2 regions of the Variovorax sp. J31P207 genome follow, and region 2 is predicted to be linked to the other one. Evidence: riboswitches for the same ligand, from Rfam matches in the RefSeq annotation. Region 2 holds a riboswitch; the other holds the start of a gene.
The links. A riboswitch is a leader RNA that binds a small molecule or an ion and turns the genes downstream of it on or off. The one in region 2 is predicted to bind glycine.
Positions count from the first base shown of each region.

Region 1: another riboswitch for glycine. It lies ahead of gcvT (glycine cleavage system aminomethyltransferase GcvT); the one in region 2 lies ahead of QTI68_RS13230 (D-amino acid dehydrogenase).

Region 1 is NZ_JASZYN010000006.1:362,657-375,283, forward strand. It holds gene QTI68_RS22330 (glycine betaine ABC transporter substrate-binding protein) at 1-659, shown strand, start outside; gene QTI68_RS22335 (TRAP transporter substrate-binding protein) at 730-1,698, shown strand; gene QTI68_RS22340 (TRAP transporter small permease) at 1,792-2,304, shown strand; gene QTI68_RS22345 (TRAP transporter large permease) at 2,301-3,593, shown strand; gene QTI68_RS22350 (hypothetical protein) at 3,669-4,169, shown strand; glycine riboswitch at 4,200-4,302, shown strand; glycine riboswitch at 4,313-4,428, shown strand; gene gcvT (glycine cleavage system aminomethyltransferase GcvT) at 4,478-5,638, shown strand; gene gcvH (glycine cleavage system protein GcvH) at 5,692-6,069, shown strand; gene gcvP (aminomethyl-transferring glycine dehydrogenase) at 6,098-9,007, shown strand; gene QTI68_RS22370 (YciI family protein) at 9,145-9,567, shown strand; gene QTI68_RS22375 (YciI family protein) at 9,590-10,021, shown strand; gene QTI68_RS22380 (RNA polymerase sigma factor) at 10,033-11,310, shown strand; gene QTI68_RS22385 (DUF3014 domain-containing protein) at 11,315-12,202, opposite strand; gene QTI68_RS22390 (flavin reductase family protein) at 12,302-12,627, shown strand, end outside.
Region 2 is NZ_JASZYN010000003.1:414,368-419,207, reverse strand. It holds gene QTI68_RS13235 (FAD-dependent oxidoreductase) at 1-790, shown strand, start outside; glycine riboswitch at 794-879, shown strand; glycine riboswitch at 895-1,004, shown strand; gene QTI68_RS13230 (D-amino acid dehydrogenase) at 1,093-2,409, shown strand; gene QTI68_RS13225 (FIST signal transduction protein) at 2,370-3,638, opposite strand; gene QTI68_RS13220 (PhaM family polyhydroxyalkanoate granule multifunctional regulatory protein) at 3,649-4,347, opposite strand; gene QTI68_RS13215 (VOC family protein) at 4,483-4,840, shown strand, end outside.

The DNA of each region.
Region 1 (12,627 bases), on a different contig from region 2:
AAGGCGCCCGCGGCTTCATGGCCAAGCTGTTCGGACCCGACCTCGGCCGGCTCGCGCGCCAGCACCTGCTGCTGGTCGCGATCTCGGTCGCTGTCGCGATCCTGATCGCGGTGCCGGTCGGGGTCGCGGTGTTCGGACACCTGCGGCTGCGCGCGCTGGTCCTGGGGGCGACCGGGCTGCTGCAGACCATTCCCTCGCTGGCGCTGCTGGCCGTGCTGATCTCGCTGCTCGGCGTGATCGGCACCTTGCCGGCGCTGATCGCGCTGACGCTCTATTCGCTGCTGCCGATCATGCGCAACACCGTGACCGGCCTGGCCGAAGTGCCCACCGGCCTGCGCGACGCCGGCATCGCGCTCGGCATGACCGGCGGCCAGAACCTGCGCGCGGTGCTGCTGCCGCTGGCCATGCCGACCTTGCTGGCCGGCGTGCGCACCGCGACCACCATCGCGATCGGCACCGCCACCATCGCCGCCTTCATCGGCGCCGGCGGCTTCGGCGAACGCATCGTGACCGGTCTGGCGCTCAACGACCGCGAACTGCTGATCGCCGGCGCCGTGCCGGCCGCGGCGCTGGCGCTGCTGAGCGAAGCGCTTTTCGAGTCGCTCGAGTACCTGTTGCGGCGCCCCTATCGCGGCCCTGGCACAGACCCGGGTCCGTGAAAGTCCCGACGGGGCCGCGCGCGCGCTTCAGGCATAGTCGCGCGGGCATCCTTCCAACACCGGAGACAACATGAAACTCGGCACCCTCGCCGCCTGCCTCTCGCTCGCCCTCGGCGCCAGCGCCTTCGCCCAGACCACCACGCTGAAGATCGGCTACGCGACCACCAAGGAGTCGCACTACGGCGTCGGCTCGACGGTGTTCTGCGACGAAGTCGAGAAGGGTACGCAAGGCCGCTACAAGTGCCAGCAGTTCCCGAACTCGGCGCTCGGCGGCGAGCGCGAACAGATCGAGGCGGTCCAGTTGGGGACCCAGGACCTGGTCAACACCTCGACCGGTCCGGTCGGCAACTTCGTGCCCGAGGTCAAGATCGTCGACATCCCCTTCCTGTTCCGCGACTACGACCACGCGCGCAAGGTGATGGACGGCCCGATCGGCCAGGACATCCTCGCCAAGTTCCCGAGCAAGGGCATCATCGCGCTGGGCTGGACCGAGAACGGCTTTCGCCACATGACGAACAGCAAGCGCGACATCGTCAAGCCGGCCGATGCCGCCGGCCTGAAGATGCGCACCATGGAAAACAAGGTGCACATGGACGGCTACCGCACCTTCGGCATCCTGCCGACGCCGATGGCCTTCCCCGAGCTGTTCGGTGCCCTGCAACAAGGCACGGTCGATGGCCAGGAGAACCCGATCCCCGTGATCCTGTCGGCCAAGTTCGCGCAGGTGCAGAACCACCTCTCGCTGACCGGGCATGTCTACAGCCCGGCCCTGCTGCTGCTTTCGCCCAGGGTCTGGAACAAGCTCTCCGACGCCGACAAGAAGGTCTTCCTCGACGCCGCCCGGAAGGCCGGCGCTGCCCAGCGCAAGAAGGTCAACGAAGACGAGGACAACGGCATCGCGCAACTCGAGAAGGACGGCATGAAGGTGGTGCGCAAGGTCGACGGCGCCGCCTTCCGCGAGGCGCTCAAGCCGGCCTACGTCGGCTATGCCAAGGAATTCGGCGCCGACAACATCAAGAAGATCACCGACGTCCAGTAGGCGCGCGCCGCGCGCCCAGGCAGCGCCGCCCGGTGAGCCAGCGATGGCACCGGGCGGTTTCCTTGCCCGCTCCCACAACAACAAGAAGCCGCAGTGAAAACCTTCGAACACTACTTCCTGGCCGCCAACCGCTGGGCGCTGATCCTGCTCCTCGCATCGATGTCGGTGATCATCTTCATCAACGTCGCGATGCGCTACCTCACCAGCAACTCGCTCGAATGGGCCGAGGAAGTCTCGCGCCACATGATGATCTGGCTCACCTTCCTGGGCGCCGGCCCGGTGCTGCGCTACGGCGGCCACATCGCGGTCGAGAACCTGCAGGATGCGCTGCCGGCCAAGGCCGCGATCGCGATGCGTGCCCTGGTCGCGGCGCTGCTGTTCGCCTTCTTCGGCTTCATGGTCTGGTACGGCTGGCTCTACATGGAACGCACCATGTTCCAGCTCACGGCCGTGACGCAGATCCCCTTTGCCTACATCTACAGCGCGATGTTCTTCGGTGGCCTGCTGCTGATCGTCCACTGGCTGCTGATCGTGCGCGGCTACGTGCTGCGCCGTGAATTCGCCTCCGATGCGCATTTCGATGCGGCCGCGAGCGCCTCGCTATGAACGCCAGCCTGGTCCTGATCCTCTCGGTCTGCGTCTTCCTCGCGATCGGCGTGCCGGTCGCCTTTGCGCTCGGCCTGGCCACCGCCGCCACGCTGATCCTGGCCGAATCCTTTCCGCTGATGGTGCTGCTGAAGGAGACCTTCACCGGCATCGACAGCTTTCCGCTGATGGCGGTGCCGTTCTTCATCCTGGCCGCCGAACTCATGAGCGGCGGCTCGCTGACCGAGGTGCTGCTGCGCTTCGCGGGCCAGTTCGTCGGCCATCGGCGCGGCGGCCTGGGCTACACCAACGTGGTGTCGCTGACCTTCTTCTCGGGCATCTCGGGCTCGGCACTGGCCGATGCCGCGGGGCCGGGCTCGATGCTGATCAAGATGATGGACAAGGCCGGCTACGACCGCTCGTATGCCGCGGCGCTGACCGCGTCGACGGCGATCGTCGGCCCGATCATCCCGCCCTCGATCATCATGATCATCTACGCGCTGCAGGACGACAACGTCTCGGTCGGCAGCCTGTTCGTGGCAGGACTGATCCCGGGCATCCTGATCGCGGTGGCGATGTGCGTGGTGAACTTCCACGTCTCGAAGAAGCGCAACTACAAGGGCGACGGCGGCATGCCGCCCTGGCGCGAGGTGCTGCTGACGACCTGGAAGGCGATCCCCGCAATCTTGCTGCCGGTGGTGATCCTCGGCGGCATGCGCGCCGGCTGGTTCACGCCCACCGAGGCCTCGGTGGTGGCGGTCTTCTATGCGCTGGTGTGCGGCAAGTTCGTCTATCGCACGCTCGAATGGAAGGCCCTGCCCGACATCCTCTCGCGTTCCGCGCTGCTCTCGGCGTCGGTGCTGATCATCATCGGCCTGTCGGCTTCCTTCGCCTGGATCCTGACGATCGAGAACGTGCCGCAACAGCTCGCCGAATGGCTGGCCGCGATGAACCTGTCGCCCTGGATGTTCCTGATCATCGTGAACATCTTCCTGCTCCTGTTCGGCATCTTCATCGAGCCGCTGCCGGGCGTGATGGTGCTGGCGCCGATCCTGGCACCGGTGGCGGTCAAGCTCGGCATCGATCCGATCCACTTCGCGATGATCGTGATCTACAACCTGACGCTCGGCATGATCACGCCGCCGGTGGGCGGGCTGCTGTTCGTCACCTGCAACGTCTCGCGGGTGCCGATGTCGCAGCTGGTGCGCGAGCTGGTGCCCTTTCTCTGGGCGCACGGCGCGGTGCTGCTGGTGCTGACCTTCGTGCCCGCGCTCAGCACCTGGCTGCCGCATCTGTGGGGCTTCAAGTAGCCGGGGAAGATTTCACGAAGATGTCACGCTGATACCCGATGCTGCAGCGCTCGCCTCAAGACGCTGCAGCATCCCATGTTCCTCACCAAGACCGACAAGGCGCGCCACGAACTCCAGCCCGGCCGCCGCACGCTGGGCCAGCGCGAGCGCGCCCTGCTGCTGATGGCCGACGGCCAGCGCTCGCTGACTGATTTCGGCACCCTGTTCGGCGGCCGCGAGGAAGCCGGCCGGGTGGCACACCACCTGGTGCAGGAGGGCTACCTGCAGGGCCGCCCGGCCGAAACGGTCCAAGTGATCGAAGCGGCACCGGTCGCGGCCGACATCTTCGACGGCAAGCCCTCGCTGGCCACCACCCGCATGTTCCTGTTCGACCTCTGCGAGCGCATGTTCGTGCGCCGCGACCCGGTGCTGGCCGAGCGCTTCCGCGAAGCGCTGCGCGAGGCGCGCGACCGCGATTCGATGCTGGTCACCGCCCGCGCGATGCTCGGCGAGATCGAGCAGGCGGCGGGCGCCGCGCGCGCCGAGGCGATCCGCGAGCGCATCGAGAAATTGCTTCCGGCATCGCCGGTGCACTGAAGTCGCCGGCCGGCTCCCGATTCCCTTACACTTCTGCGGTCAGGAGAGCGTCCCGCCGCGGTGGGGCCGCCGAAGGCGCAGGTCCCCCGAAACAAGGGCCCGAACGCTCAGGCAAAAGGACTGACAAGACGCCCGGTTACGGGCGTTTCCTTGCTGGAGAGAGGTGGTTCGGCGCGCCAGGCGTGCCGTGCCGCCCACCGAAGGAGCAAACCCCGATCGTGGGGCGAATCTCTCAGGTAAAGCGGACAGCAGGGGTGGCCCATGGCTTCTCGTCATGGAACAAGCACTGCCCCTTTGGAGAACCGCCCTTGGCCGCCGCATCCGACGTACTGCTGAAGACTCCGCTCCACGCCCTGCACCTGGAGCTCGGCGCCCGCATGGTGCCCTTCGCGGGCTACACCATGCCGGTGCAATACCCCGCCGGCGTGATGGCCGAGCACAAGCACACCCGCGCGGCCGCCGGCCTGTTCGATATTTCCCACATGGGCCAGCTGCGCCTGGTGGGGCCTGATGCGGCGGCCGCCTTCGAGAGCCTGATGCCGGTCGACGTGATCGGCCTGGCGCCAGGCAAGCAGCGCTACGGCCTGCTGCTGAACGACCAGGGCGGCATCCTCGACGACCTGATGTTCTTCAACGAAGGCAACGACTCGCTGTTCGTGATCGTCAACGGCGCCTGCAAGGCGGCCGACATCGCCCATATCCAGGCCCGGATCGGGCAGCGCTGCCAGGTGCAGCCGATGCCCGACCACGCGCTGCTCGCGCTCCAGGGTCCGCAGGCCGCGGCCGTGCTGGCGCGGCTGTCGCCGGGCATCGAGCGCTTCGTCTTCATGACCGGCGGCCCGGTCCGCATCGGCGGCATCGAGGCCTTCGCCACGCGCAGCGGCTACACCGGCGAAGATGGTTTCGAGATTTCGGTCGCGGCCAAGGACGCCGAGGCACTGGCCCGGCTGCTGCTGGCCCAGCCCGAGGTCCAGCCGATCGGCCTGGGGGCCCGCAATTCGCTGCGGCTCGAGGCCGGCCTCTGCCTCTACGGCAACGACATCGACGAAAGCACGACGCCGGTCGAAGCGGCGCTGAGCTGGGCGATCCAGAAGGTCCGGCGCAGCGGCGGCGCACGCGAAGGCGGTTTTCCGGGCGCGGCCAGGGTGCTGGCCCAACTCACGGCCGCGAGCGGCACCGCCGGCCACCTCGACCACGAGACGCTGAAGCGCCAGCGCGTCGGCCTGGTCGCGCTGGAGCGCGTGCCGGTGCGCGAGGGCTGCGTGCTCGAATCCTTCGAGGGCCTGCCCATCGGCCAGGTCACCAGCGGCCTGCTCGGCCCCAGCGTCGACCGGCCGGTCGCCATGGGCTACGTCGCGCTGGCCTATGCCGAACCGGGCACCCGACTGCAGGCCATGGTGCGGGGCAAGCCGGTGCCGATGGAAGTCAGCACGCTGCCCTTCGTGCCGGCCCGGTACTACCGCGGCTGACACCCTCTTCTCCAATTTCTCCAAGCCAGCCTTTTTTCCAAGGAGTTTTCCCCATGACCATCAAGTACACCAAGGACCACGAGTGGGTGCGGCAGGAAGCCGACGCGGCACTGGTCACCGTCGGCATCACGGTGCATGCACAGGACGCGCTCGGCGACGTGGTCTTCGTCGACCTGCCCGAAGTCGGCAAGAAATTTGCCCAGGGCGAGGTCGCGGGTGTCGTCGAATCGGTCAAGGCCGCGGCCGATGTCTTCATGCCGGTCTCCGGCGAAATCATCGAAGTCAACGAAGACCTGCGCGCCGATCCCTCGCTGGCCAACAGTGCGCCGATGGACGGAGGCTGGTTCTTCAAGGTGCGGGTGAGCGAACCGGCCCAACTCGAGCCCCTGCTCGACGAAACCGCCTACGAGAAGTTCTCCGCCGACAACTGATTCACACGCCCCACCACCCGAGCCCTCCATGCCGACGCCCGTGCCTTTCCATCCCTCGCTGCGCGAACTGCAGAACGCCGAAGAATTCATCGCCCGCCACATCGGCATCGAGGCCGAAGACGAACCGGCGATGCTCGCGGCCATCGGCTCGACCACGCGCGCCGAACTGATCGACGGCATCGTGCCCCCGGCGATCCGCCGCAGCCGGCCGATGCGGCTGCCGGCGCCGATCACCGAGGCCGACGCGCTGGCCGAACTCAAGGCTATCGCGGCGAAGAACAAGGTGGCGAAGAGCTTCATCGGCCAGGGCTACTACGGCACCCACACGCCGGGCGTGATCCTGCGCAACGTGCTCGAGAACCCGGCCTGGTACACCGCCTACACGCCCTACCAGGCCGAGATCTCCCAGGGCCGCATGGAGGCGCTGGTTAATTTCCAGACCATGGTCTGCGACCTGACGGGCATGGCGATCGCCAACGCCTCGATGCTCGACGAGGCCACCGCCGCGGCCGAGGCGATGACGCTGGCCCGGCGCAGCGTCAAGAGCAAGAGCAACGTGTTCCTGGTCTCGGGCGACTGCCATCCTCAGACCATCGAGGTGCTCCGCACCCGGGCGGCGCCGCTCGGCATCGTGGTCAAGGTCAGCACCGCCACCGAGCCGCTGCCGCTGCTGATGGCCAGCGGCGGCTTCTTCGGCGCCCTGGCGCAATACCCCTCCACCACCGGCCACGTGCACGACCTGCGTCCGCTGGCCGGCCACGCCCACCAGTGCCAGGCGGCCTTCTGCGTTGCCGCCGACCTGCTGGCCCTGACCCTGCTGGCGCCGCCCGGCGATTGGGACGCCGACATCGTCTGCGGCACCACCCAGCGCTTCGGCATGCCGATGTGCAACGGCGGCCCGCATGCGGCCTACCTGGCCTGCCGCGACGAGTTCAAGCGCTCGCTGCCCGGCCGGCTGGTCGGCGTCAGCGTCGACGCCCACGGCCAGCCGGCCTATCGGCTCGCGCTGCAGACGCGCGAGCAGCACATCCGGCGCGAGAAGGCGACCTCGAACATCTGCACCGCGCAGGTGCTGCCGGCGGTGGTCGCCAGCATGTACGCGGTCTACCATGGGCCCGAAGGCCTGCGCCGCATCGCGCAGCGCGTGGGCCTGCTGACGGCGGTGCTGGCGCAGGGCCTGGAGCAGATGGGCCGCGAACTGGTCAACGACACCGCCTTCGATTCGCTCACCATCCACACCGGCGAGGACACCCAGGCCATCCACGAACGCGCCGAGGCGGCGGGCGTCAACCTGCGCCATCGCCTGCAGCAGCATCTGGGCCTGTCACTCGACGAGACCACCACGCGCGCCGACGTCGAGATGCTGTGGGGTCTGTTCGCGACCGAAGGCACGCGCGGACCCGACTTCGACGCCATCGCCGCCACGGTGCGCATCCGCATCCCCGAGGACCTGCGCCGCACCAGCGACTTCCTGGCGCATCCGGTGTTCAACACCCACAAGAGCGAGACCGCGATGCTGCGCTACATCCGCAGCCTGAGCGACAAGGACCTGGCGCTCGACCGCAGCATGATCCCGCTCGGCAGCTGCACCATGAAGCTCAACGCGACCAGCGAGATGATCCCGATCACCTGGCGCGAGTTCGCGAACATCCATCCGTTCGCGCCGGCCGACCAGTTGCTGGGCTATGCCCAGCTCGATGCCCAGCTGCGCGCCTGGCTCTGCGAGGCGACCGGCTATGCGGGCATCAGCCTGCAGCCCAACGCCGGATCGCAGGGCGAGTACGCGGGCCTGCTCGCGATCAAGGCCTTCCACGAGGCCCGGGGCGAAGCGCACCGCAATGTCTGCCTGATCCCGTCTTCCGCCCACGGCACCAATCCGGCCAGCGCCCACATGGTGGGCATGAAGGTGGTGGTGACCGGCTGCGACGCCGAAGGCAATGTCGACATCGACGACCTGGCGCGCGCCTGCGAGCAGCATCGCGACACGCTGGCCGCCGTGATGATCACCTACCCCAGCACCCACGGCGTCTTCGAGACCCGCGTCAAGGAGCTCTGCGAGATCGTGCACGCGCACGGCGGCCGGGTCTATGTCGACGGCGCCAACATGAATGCGCTGGTCGGCGTGGCGGCGCCGGGCGAGTTCGGCGGCGACGTGAGCCACCTGAACCTGCACAAGACCTTCTGCATCCCGCACGGCGGCGGCGGGCCGGGTGTCGGCCCGGTCTGCGTGGTCGAGGACCTGGTGCCCTACCTGCCGGGCCATGCGACCGGCGGACTGGCGTCCAACGGCGCGGTCGGCGCGGTGTCGGCGGCGCCGCTGGGCAATGCCGCGGTGCTGCCGATCAGCTGGATGTATTGCCGCATGATGGGCGCCAAGGGCCTGCAGGCCGCGACCGAGACCGCGATCCTTAGCGCCAACTACATCAGCGCCCGGCTCAAGGACCACTTCCCGACCCTCTACGCGAGCCCCAATGGCCACGTGGCGCACGAGTGCATCCTCGACCTGCGTCCGCTCAAGGACGCCAGCGGCGTCAGCGCCGAGGATGTCGCCAAGCGGCTGATCGACTACGGCTTCCATGCGCCGACCTTGAGCTTCCCTGTGCCCGGCACGCTGATGGTCGAGCCGACCGAAAGCGAACCGCTGGCCGAGCTCGACCGCTTCATCGACGCCATGATCGCGATCCGGGGCGAGATCCGCCGCATCGAGGAAGGCATCTGGCCGAAGGAGGACAACCCGCTGCGCAACGCCCCGCACACCGCGGCCAGCCTGCTCGGCAGCGAATGGACGCGTCCCTACTCACGGGAGCTCGGCGCCTTCCCGCTGGCCAGCCTCCGGCAGACCAAGTACTGGCCGCCGATCGGGCGGGTCGACAACGTCTACGGCGATCGCAACCTGTTCTGCAGCTGCGTGCCGGTGGACGCCTACGCCAACGGCTGAGGCGAGATACATATTTTTTCAATCGACGGCCCGCGGGGCTGTCGATTTCGCCTCCGCTGCTTCGACGTCCTGGAGAGCCCGGCAGCGCGCGGTCGATTCCCGACCGCCGCCGGCCTCGCAACCGAAGGAGCAAGGACATGCGATTCATGGTGATCGTCAAGGCCAGCAAGGAATCCGAAGCCGGCGTGATGCCGAGCCAGCAGTTGCTGACCGACATGGGCAACTACAACGAGGCGCTGGTCAAGGCCGGCGTGCTGCTCGCCGGCGAAGGCCTGCACCCGAGCTCGAAGGGGGCGCGCATGCGCTTCTCCGGCAAGGAGCGCACCGTCATCGACGGCCCCTTCAGCGAGACCAAGGAGCTGATCGCCGGCTTCTGGCTCTGGCAGGTGCGCTCGAAAGAGGAAGCGCTCGAATGGCTGCGCCGAGCCCCCTTCGACGACGGCGCCGAACTCGAGCTGCGCCAGGTGTTCGAGATGGACGATTTCGGCGCCGAGTTGACGCCCGAGCTGCGCGAGCAGGAAAAGCGGGTGTTCGACGCGGCCCGCTCGAAGCGGCCTTGAACGGACCGAAGGAGGCACGACCATGAAGTTCATGATCATCCGCAAGGCCGACGCCGAGACCGAGGCCGGCGCCATGCCCACCGCACAGCTGGTCAGCGACATGATGGCCTACAACAAGGCGATGATCGATGCCGGCGTGATGCTCGACGGCATGGGCCTCAAGCCCAGTGCCAGCGGCGGCGCCCGCATCCAGTTCGCAGGCGGCAAGCCGACAGTGGTCGACGGGCCTTTCGCGGAGACCAAGGAACTGGTCGCGGGCTTCACCCTGATCCAGGTCGGATCGCGCGAGGAAGCGCTCGAATGGGTCAAGCGCTGGCCGCCGATCGACGGCCACGGCAAGGTCGCGCTGGAGCTGCGCCAGGTCTACGAGGCGGAAGACTTCGGTGCCGAGTTCGCGCCCGAGATCCGCGAGCAGGAAGCGCATCTGCGCGAACGCGCCGCGGCCCGCGATTGAGACGACGACGCATGGATGCGACCGAGACGCACCGAACGATCAACGCCGTCTGGCGCATCGAGTCGGCCCGCATCATCGGCGCGCTGGCGCGCCGGGTGCGCGACCTCGGCCTGGCCGAGGAACTGGCGCAGGACGCGCTGCTCGCGGCCCTCGAGCAATGGCCGCGCGAAGGCATCCCCGAGAATCCCGCCGCCTGGCTGACGGCGGCCGCCAAGCACCGCGCGATCGACCTCCTGCGCAAGCGCACGCTGCACGCCCACAAGGAAGGCGAGATCGCCCGCGAGATCGATGCCCGGCACGCCATCGCCGCCTCTGACTTCGCCGACGCGGTCGACGCCGCCCTCGACGACCAGGTCGGCGACGACCTGCTGCGGCTGGTCTTCACGGCCTGCCATCCGGTGCTGTCGCCGGAAGCCCGGGTCGCCCTGACCCTGCGGCTGCTGGGCGGGCTCACCACCGACGAGATCGCGCGCTCCTTCCTGGTGCCCGAGGCCACGATCGCACAGCGCATCGTGCGCGCCAAGCGGACGCTGGCCGCCGCGCGCGTGCCCTTCGAGGCGCCGCGCGGGCACGAGCTCGGCGCCCGCCTGTCCTCGGTGCTCGAAGTCATCTACCTGGTGTTCAACGAAGGCTACGCCGCCACCGCCGGCGAGGACTGGATGCGGCCCGCGCTGTGCGACGAAGCCTTGCGCCTGGGGCGCATCCTGGCCGAACTGATGCCCGACGCGCCGGAGGTGCATGGCCTGGTCGCGCTGATGGAGATCCAGGCCTCGCGGGCCGCCGCGCGGGTCGATGCCGATGGCGAACCGGTGCTGCTGCTGGCGCAGAACCGCGCCCGCTGGGATCGGCTGCTGATCGGTCGTGGCCTGGCGGCGCTGGCACGGGCGGAGCAGCTCGGCGGCGCGCTCGGCCCCTACGCCCTGCAGGCCGCCATCGCCGCCTGCCACGCCCGTGCGCAGGAGGCAGCGCAGACCGACTGGCCCCGCATCGCGGCGCTCTACGAGGCATTGGCGCAGCTCGCGCCGTCGCCGATCGTCGAACTGAACCGGGCGGTCGCGCTGTCGATGGCCTTCGGTCCGGCGGTCGGGCTCGAGCACGTCGACGCGCTGCGATCGGCGCCGCAGCTGCAGGGCTACCACCTGCTGCCGAGCGTGCGCGGCGACCTGCTGGCCAGGCTGGGCCGGCATGCCGAGGCCTGCGAGGAGTTCAAGCGGGCCGCCGAACTCACGCGCAACGCGCGCGAGCGCAAGCTGCTGCTGGCGCGCGCGCAGAGCGCCGCAGGCGGCTGAAGCGCTACTTCTTCGCCACCGCCCCGGTCGCGACCTGGGCCCGCAGTTCCTTCAGCTTGGCCTTCATGCGGCGCTCGTTGACCGGACCCATGCGCACCAGCATCTTCTGGCCGGCCGAGAGCGACTCGAGCTTCGGATCGACGAATTCGTAGCTGACCCAGGGCTGCCCGCCCGCCATCTCGCCCTTCACTTCGGTCAGCTTCACCTGCACCGGGCCCTGGGGTTCCGGGGCCTGCAGCAGGTGGTCGATCACGGCGACGAGGCGGTCGTTGAAGTAGCGGTTCGGGTAACCCAGCTCTTCGTAGGCCTGCTGGAACAGCGGATAGAGCCGGGCATAGAGCGCCGCCGCCCGGGCGCTGTCGACCGATTCGGCGAACAGCACGAACGGCGTGTAGCGGCTGGCGTTGTCGATCCCGATGGTCTTGACCTCGCCGTTGCCCTGGACCTCGAAGGCCTTGGGCGCGCGCTGGGTCGGCCACATGCGCGACGAGGCCTGTGCGCGCGGCAGGTTGTCGACGGTGGCGACGAAGTGGCGCACAAAGCCGCTGGTGTCGAGGAAGGAGGCCACCGCCTTCTTGCCCAGCAGCTCGTTGAGCGCCGCAGCGACGCGGCCGTCGGCGTCGTTCAGGGCCGGCAGTGCCGCATCGGGCTGGGCCAGGGCATCGACCAGGTTCTGCGGGCCGGTCGCGACCGGGGCCGGGGCCGGCGCATCGGCGGGCCGGTCGGGCGGGGGCGGCGCGCTGGCGGCAGGCGGTGCCGGCGGCGGCTCCTTCTGCAGGGACCATCGCCACCAACCGAAGGCAGCGGCGAGAATCACCACCACGACGACGACCAAGGTCCAGACCGAGGACTCGCGCGCTGGCCTGAAATCTGCTGGGTCCCTTTCGGGCATGTTCGAATCCTCCTTTGAATCACGGGCGTTGCATGCGGTCCATTGGAAACCACGCCGGCGCCTCGTGCCGTAACGCCCTGTGACCGTCAAGGAATCCGAATGGACATCGACTTTTCCGCTCTCACCGAATACCAGCGCTACAAGCTCATGGCGAGCCTGATCGTGCCACGCCCGATCGCCCTGGTCACCACCCTCGGCCCCGACGGCGTCGTCAACGCCGCGCCCTTCAGCATGTTCAACATGCTCGGCGAGGAGCCGCCGATCGTGATGATCAGCGTCAACCGGCTGCAGGACAACGCGCTCAAGGACACGGCCGCCAACATCGTGCGCACCGGCGAGTTCGTGGTCCACCTGGCCGACGAGGACATCGCCGAGCAGATGCACCGCTGCGGCGACCGCCATCCGCCGCACGTGAGCGAGCTCGA
Region 2 (4,840 bases):
CTGCGAGGAGCGGCTGTTGTCGGTCGACGAGGCCATTGGCCTGGAACCGGCGCTGGCGGCCATGCGCAGCAAGCTGGTCGGGGCCACCTACGCGCAAGAGGATCCGGCGCGCGACCCGGCCCAGTTCGCCGCCGGCCTGGTCTTCCTGTGCCGCGCCGCCGGGGTGCGCTTCATGACCCGCCACACGGTGGTCGCGCTCAAGGAGCAGGACGGTCGCATCGACCATGTCGAGTTGCTCGATGGCGCCGGCCGGACCACCACCTTGCGCGGCCAGGCCTATGTGCTGGCGCTGGGTGCCGCGAGCGTGCCGCACGCGGAAGACCTCGGCATCGACATGCCGCTGCGTTTCGTGCGCGAATACATCGTCACGATGCCGATCCTGGATCCCGCCATGGCGCCGCGCATCGCGTTGCGCGACCGCCAGGGCAAGCTGCGCATCGTGCGGATCGAAACCCCGGCCGGCGACCAGCTGCGGGTCCATGCGATCGTGATGGCCGGACTCGACGAGGAGGCCGAACCCGACTCCGACCGCTTCCAGGCGATCGTGCGCCGCACCGAGATGCTGCTGCCCGGCGTGGCCGACGCGAGCCGGGCCAGCTTCGACACGGCGATGCACGCGGTCAGCATCAACCGGCTGCCGATGATCGGCAAGACCCGGCTGCCCAACCTGTTCCTGAACACCGCGCCCGGCACCCGCACCTGGGTCCACGCCTGCGGCGCCGGCAAGTCGATCGCGCGCATCGTCAGCGGCCTGCGGCCCGAACTCGACTTCGCGTTCCGGCGCCCTTAGAATCCGCCCACTGCAGGAGAGCGGGCCCACGGGCCCCACCGAAGGCGCAAACTCCCATAAACGCTCAGGTCGGCCCACGTGATGGGCCTGTACTGCACCAACTGTCAAAGCCGTCTGGAGAGCCATCACGCCCATCGCGTGATGCACCGAAGGAGCAAACCCGCTGCGGGCGCAGCGGGTGAATCTCTCAGGTACCGAGGACAGGGGGAGCGGCAACTCGGACTTCCGGTCCGGTTGCCTTCGTTCCCGTCGGCAATCCGAACCGTCGCGTCCGAGCGCTGCAACCTTCAAGGGTTCTCGATATGCGCGTGATCGTTCTTGGCGCCGGCCTGCTCGGCGTGACCTCGGCCTACTACCTCCAGCAACTCGGCCACGAAGTGACCGTCATCGACCGCCAGGCCACGCCGGCGGCGGAAACCAGCTTCGCCAACGGCGGCCAGATCTCGGTCAGCCATGCCGAGCCCTGGGCCAATCCGGGGGCGCCGCTCAAGGTGCTGCAATGGCTCGGCAAGGAAGACGCCCCCCTGATGTTCCGCATCCGCGCCGACATGCGGCAGTGGCTCTGGGGCCTGCAGTTCCTGCGCGAATGCACGCCGGCACGCACCCGCCACAACATCGAGCAGATCGTGCGCCTGGGCACCTACAGCCGCGACACGCTGCAGCAGCTGCGGCGCGACACCGGCCTGGCCTACGACCAGCGGACCCAGGGCATCCTGCACTTCTACACGACGCAAAAGGAGTTCGACGCCGCGCTGGCGCCAGCCGAGCAGATGCGCGCGCTCGGCTGCGACCGGCGCGTGATTTCGGCCGACGAGGCGGTGAAGCTCGAGCCCGCGCTCGCCCACATCCGCCCGCAGCTGGCCGGTGCGACCTACACGGCGGAAGACGAATCGGGCGATGCCAACCGCTTCGCGCGCGAGCTGGTCAAGCTGGCCGAGACGGCCGGCGTGCGCTTTCTCATGAGCCACACGGTGACCGCGCTGCGCGAGGCCGGCGGCAGCATCGACCATGTCGAGGCGACCGACAGCGAAGGCCGCTTCCAGCGCATCCGCGGCGATGCCTTCGTGCTGGCGATGGGCTCGCTGAGCCCGCTCTATGCAGCGCCGCTGGGCATCCGGCTGCCGATCTATCCGGCCAAGGGCTATTCGGTCACGATGCCGGTCAAGGATGCGTCCAGGGCGCACCAGGTCTCGCTGACCGACGACGAGTTCAAGCTGGTGTTCTCGCGCTACACCTCGGCCGGTGGCGACCGGCTGCGGATCGCCGGCACCGCCGAGCTCAACGGCTACGACCGCGACCTGAACCGGGTGCGCTGCGAGGCTATCGTGCGGCGCGTCGAGGAACTGTTCCCCGGCGCCGGCGAGGCATCCGAAGCCCAGTTCTGGACCGGACTGCGCCCGGCGACGCCGAGCAACGTGCCGCTGATCGGCGGCACCCGGCTGCCGAACCTGTTCCTGAACACCGGCCACGGCACGCTGGGCTGGACCCACGCCTGCGGCTCGGGCAAGTCGATCGCGCGGATCGTGAGCGGGCTGAAGCCGGAAGTCGACTTCGCGTTCACCGGGCTGCGCGCAGCGGCTCAGTCCCCGGCGGTGAAGACGGTCAGCACGCCGGTGTAGCCGTAGAGGTGATTGCGGGCGATCTCGCCGGCGGCGAAGAAGCCGACCAGCGGGACATCGCCGAGGGCATGGCGCACGATCTGCAGCTCGGCACCGGGGGCGCCGAAATGCGGCCCGCCGCGGCCCGAACAGCTGACGTAGATGGCGCCCGCGATGCGGCGCGCCGGATGCGGCGCGGCCTCGGCCTCGCCGGCCGCGACTTCGCGCGCGGTGGCGAGCGTCTGCTCCTGCGGCTCCAGCTCCTCGCGGATCTCCGCGCAGACGCGCATCAGGTCGGCCCGCGCGGCCTGCGCGTTGCGGCGGCAGAAGCTCAGACGCATCCCGGTCTCGGCGTTGTCGGCGATCGCCACGCCGCGACGCGTCGGGTCGAGGCCGATGATGTGGCGTACCCGGACGTCGGCGCCGAGATCGCCGGTGCGCCGGACGCCGTCGCTTCCGGCCTCGACCAGTCCGACCAGGGTGGCGCGGACCGCGTCGATCGCCTGCTCGGGGGCATCGAGCGAGACCCGCAGGTCGGCCAGCAGGACGTCGAGCGCGGGCTCGCCATCGAGCGCCAGCAGCAGGTTGCCGTCGGCCTCGGTGATCTCGCGTTCGCGCGAGACCGGCTGGCAGCCCTGGGTCACGCGCGAGACCAGCCGCACGCCCTCGCCGAACACCACGCCCGACAGGCCGCCCGAGAACACGCCGCCGACCGCACCATGTCCGCGGATGTTGCCATTGCCGCCGATCGCGAATTGCAGCGAGCCGACCCGCCCGGAGGACAGGCCTCCGAACAAATAACCGGTGTCGGTGCGGTCCGCCATCTCGGCGATCAGTTCGCCGAGTTCGGGCGTCCGCGGGTCGGCATGGACCAGCGCCGTGTGGGCCGCGAAACCGCTCATTTCGGAGCTGGCCAGCGGCGCCACGCCGGAAAACACCCGGTACTGGTCGCTCGGCAGCTCGCACAGCATCACGCTGAGCGCCGGCTCGTCGAAGTACTCGGCGTTGTTGGCGGCCACGCCGACACCCACGGTGCCGGTCCAGTCGGTGATCTCGGGCAGTTCGGCCCCCAGGTGGTCGAGGATCTCCTGGGCATCTTCCCCGTAGTGGTCGGTGATGTAGAGCAGGCCCAGCGACGGCGCGCGGGCGTAGTCCGGCAGCGCCATCTGCGCCCGCAGCTGCGCCAGCACCAGGCCGGCCGCCATGCGCCATTGCGGATGGGTGGCGTGCCCGCTCGGAAACAGCTTCATGTCTGGCCTTTCAGCCCGCGCGCTTGCGCGCCGGCGCAGGCCGCTTGGCGGACGCGCTGGCGCCGCGGCGCGTGGCCGGTGCCTTCTTGGCGGCGGCGGCCGGCCTCTCGGCGGCCCGGGCCGGTGCGGACGCTGCGCCCGGGCCCGCGTGATCGCCCAGCGGCTGCGGCATCACCGGCATCTTCAGCTGGGAGGCCTCTTGCAATGCCGAACTGGCGATCTGCTGGAACTGCTGGGTCAACGCACCCCACCACTGGACCGGATCGACGACGCCAGCCGAGTCCTGGGCGGCGGCGGCCTTGGCGCGCTTCGGCGCCGGTGGCTCTTCGACCTCCGGCTGCGCTTCGGGTTCGGGTTCGGGCGCGGCGGACGGGGCCGGCGCGGCCGGCCGGGTGAAGGCGTTGGCGAGGTCTTCCATGCGGACGTTCATGCCGCGCAAGGTCGAGAGCGTCATCTTCTGCACCTCGAGCGCCTGGATGGTCGCCTTCAGCGCGTGGCCGTTCTGCTCGAGCCAGTACTGCACCGTCTTGAGCTCCTGGATGCGCTTGTCGACCTCTTCGATGCTCAGCGTCGGCGCCACCCAGCTCGACAGGCTCGGCAGGCCGGGCACGGCGCCGGGCGAGGCGCTGGCGCCGCCCGTCAGATTCTTGAGGAAGTCGAAGCCCGGAACGAACTGACTGAAGGCGAAGGGCTTGCTGGCGTCGCTCATGGCGTGCTCCGGGTCTGTGTTTCTTGTCTTGGCAGCTTACTCCAAGCGTCAGGGCTTTTGGGCGCCCGACGGCATCCGGCACTCGCCATGAGGGCCCGGCTTGTGGACAATGCCCAAACAGACACAGAAAGACACATGTCCATCTTCCATCTCGCCTTCCATGTCCGCGATCTCGACCAGGCGCGCCGCTTCTACGGCGGCGTGCTGGGCTGCGCAGAAGGCCGCAGCACCGACACCTGGGTCGACTTCGATTTCTTCGGCCACCAGATCTCGCTGCATCTTGGCGAGCCCTTCGCCACCGCGCGCACCGGCCGCGTGGGCGAGGTGATGGTGCCGATGCCGCATTTCGGCATCGTGCTCGAGCTGCCGGCCTGGCAGGAACTGGCGAAGCGGCTCGAGGCGTCGGGCATGGACTTCGTGCTCAAGCCGCAGGTGCGCTTCGAGGGCCTGCCGGGCGAGCAATGGACCATGTTCTTCTGCGACCCCTTCGGCA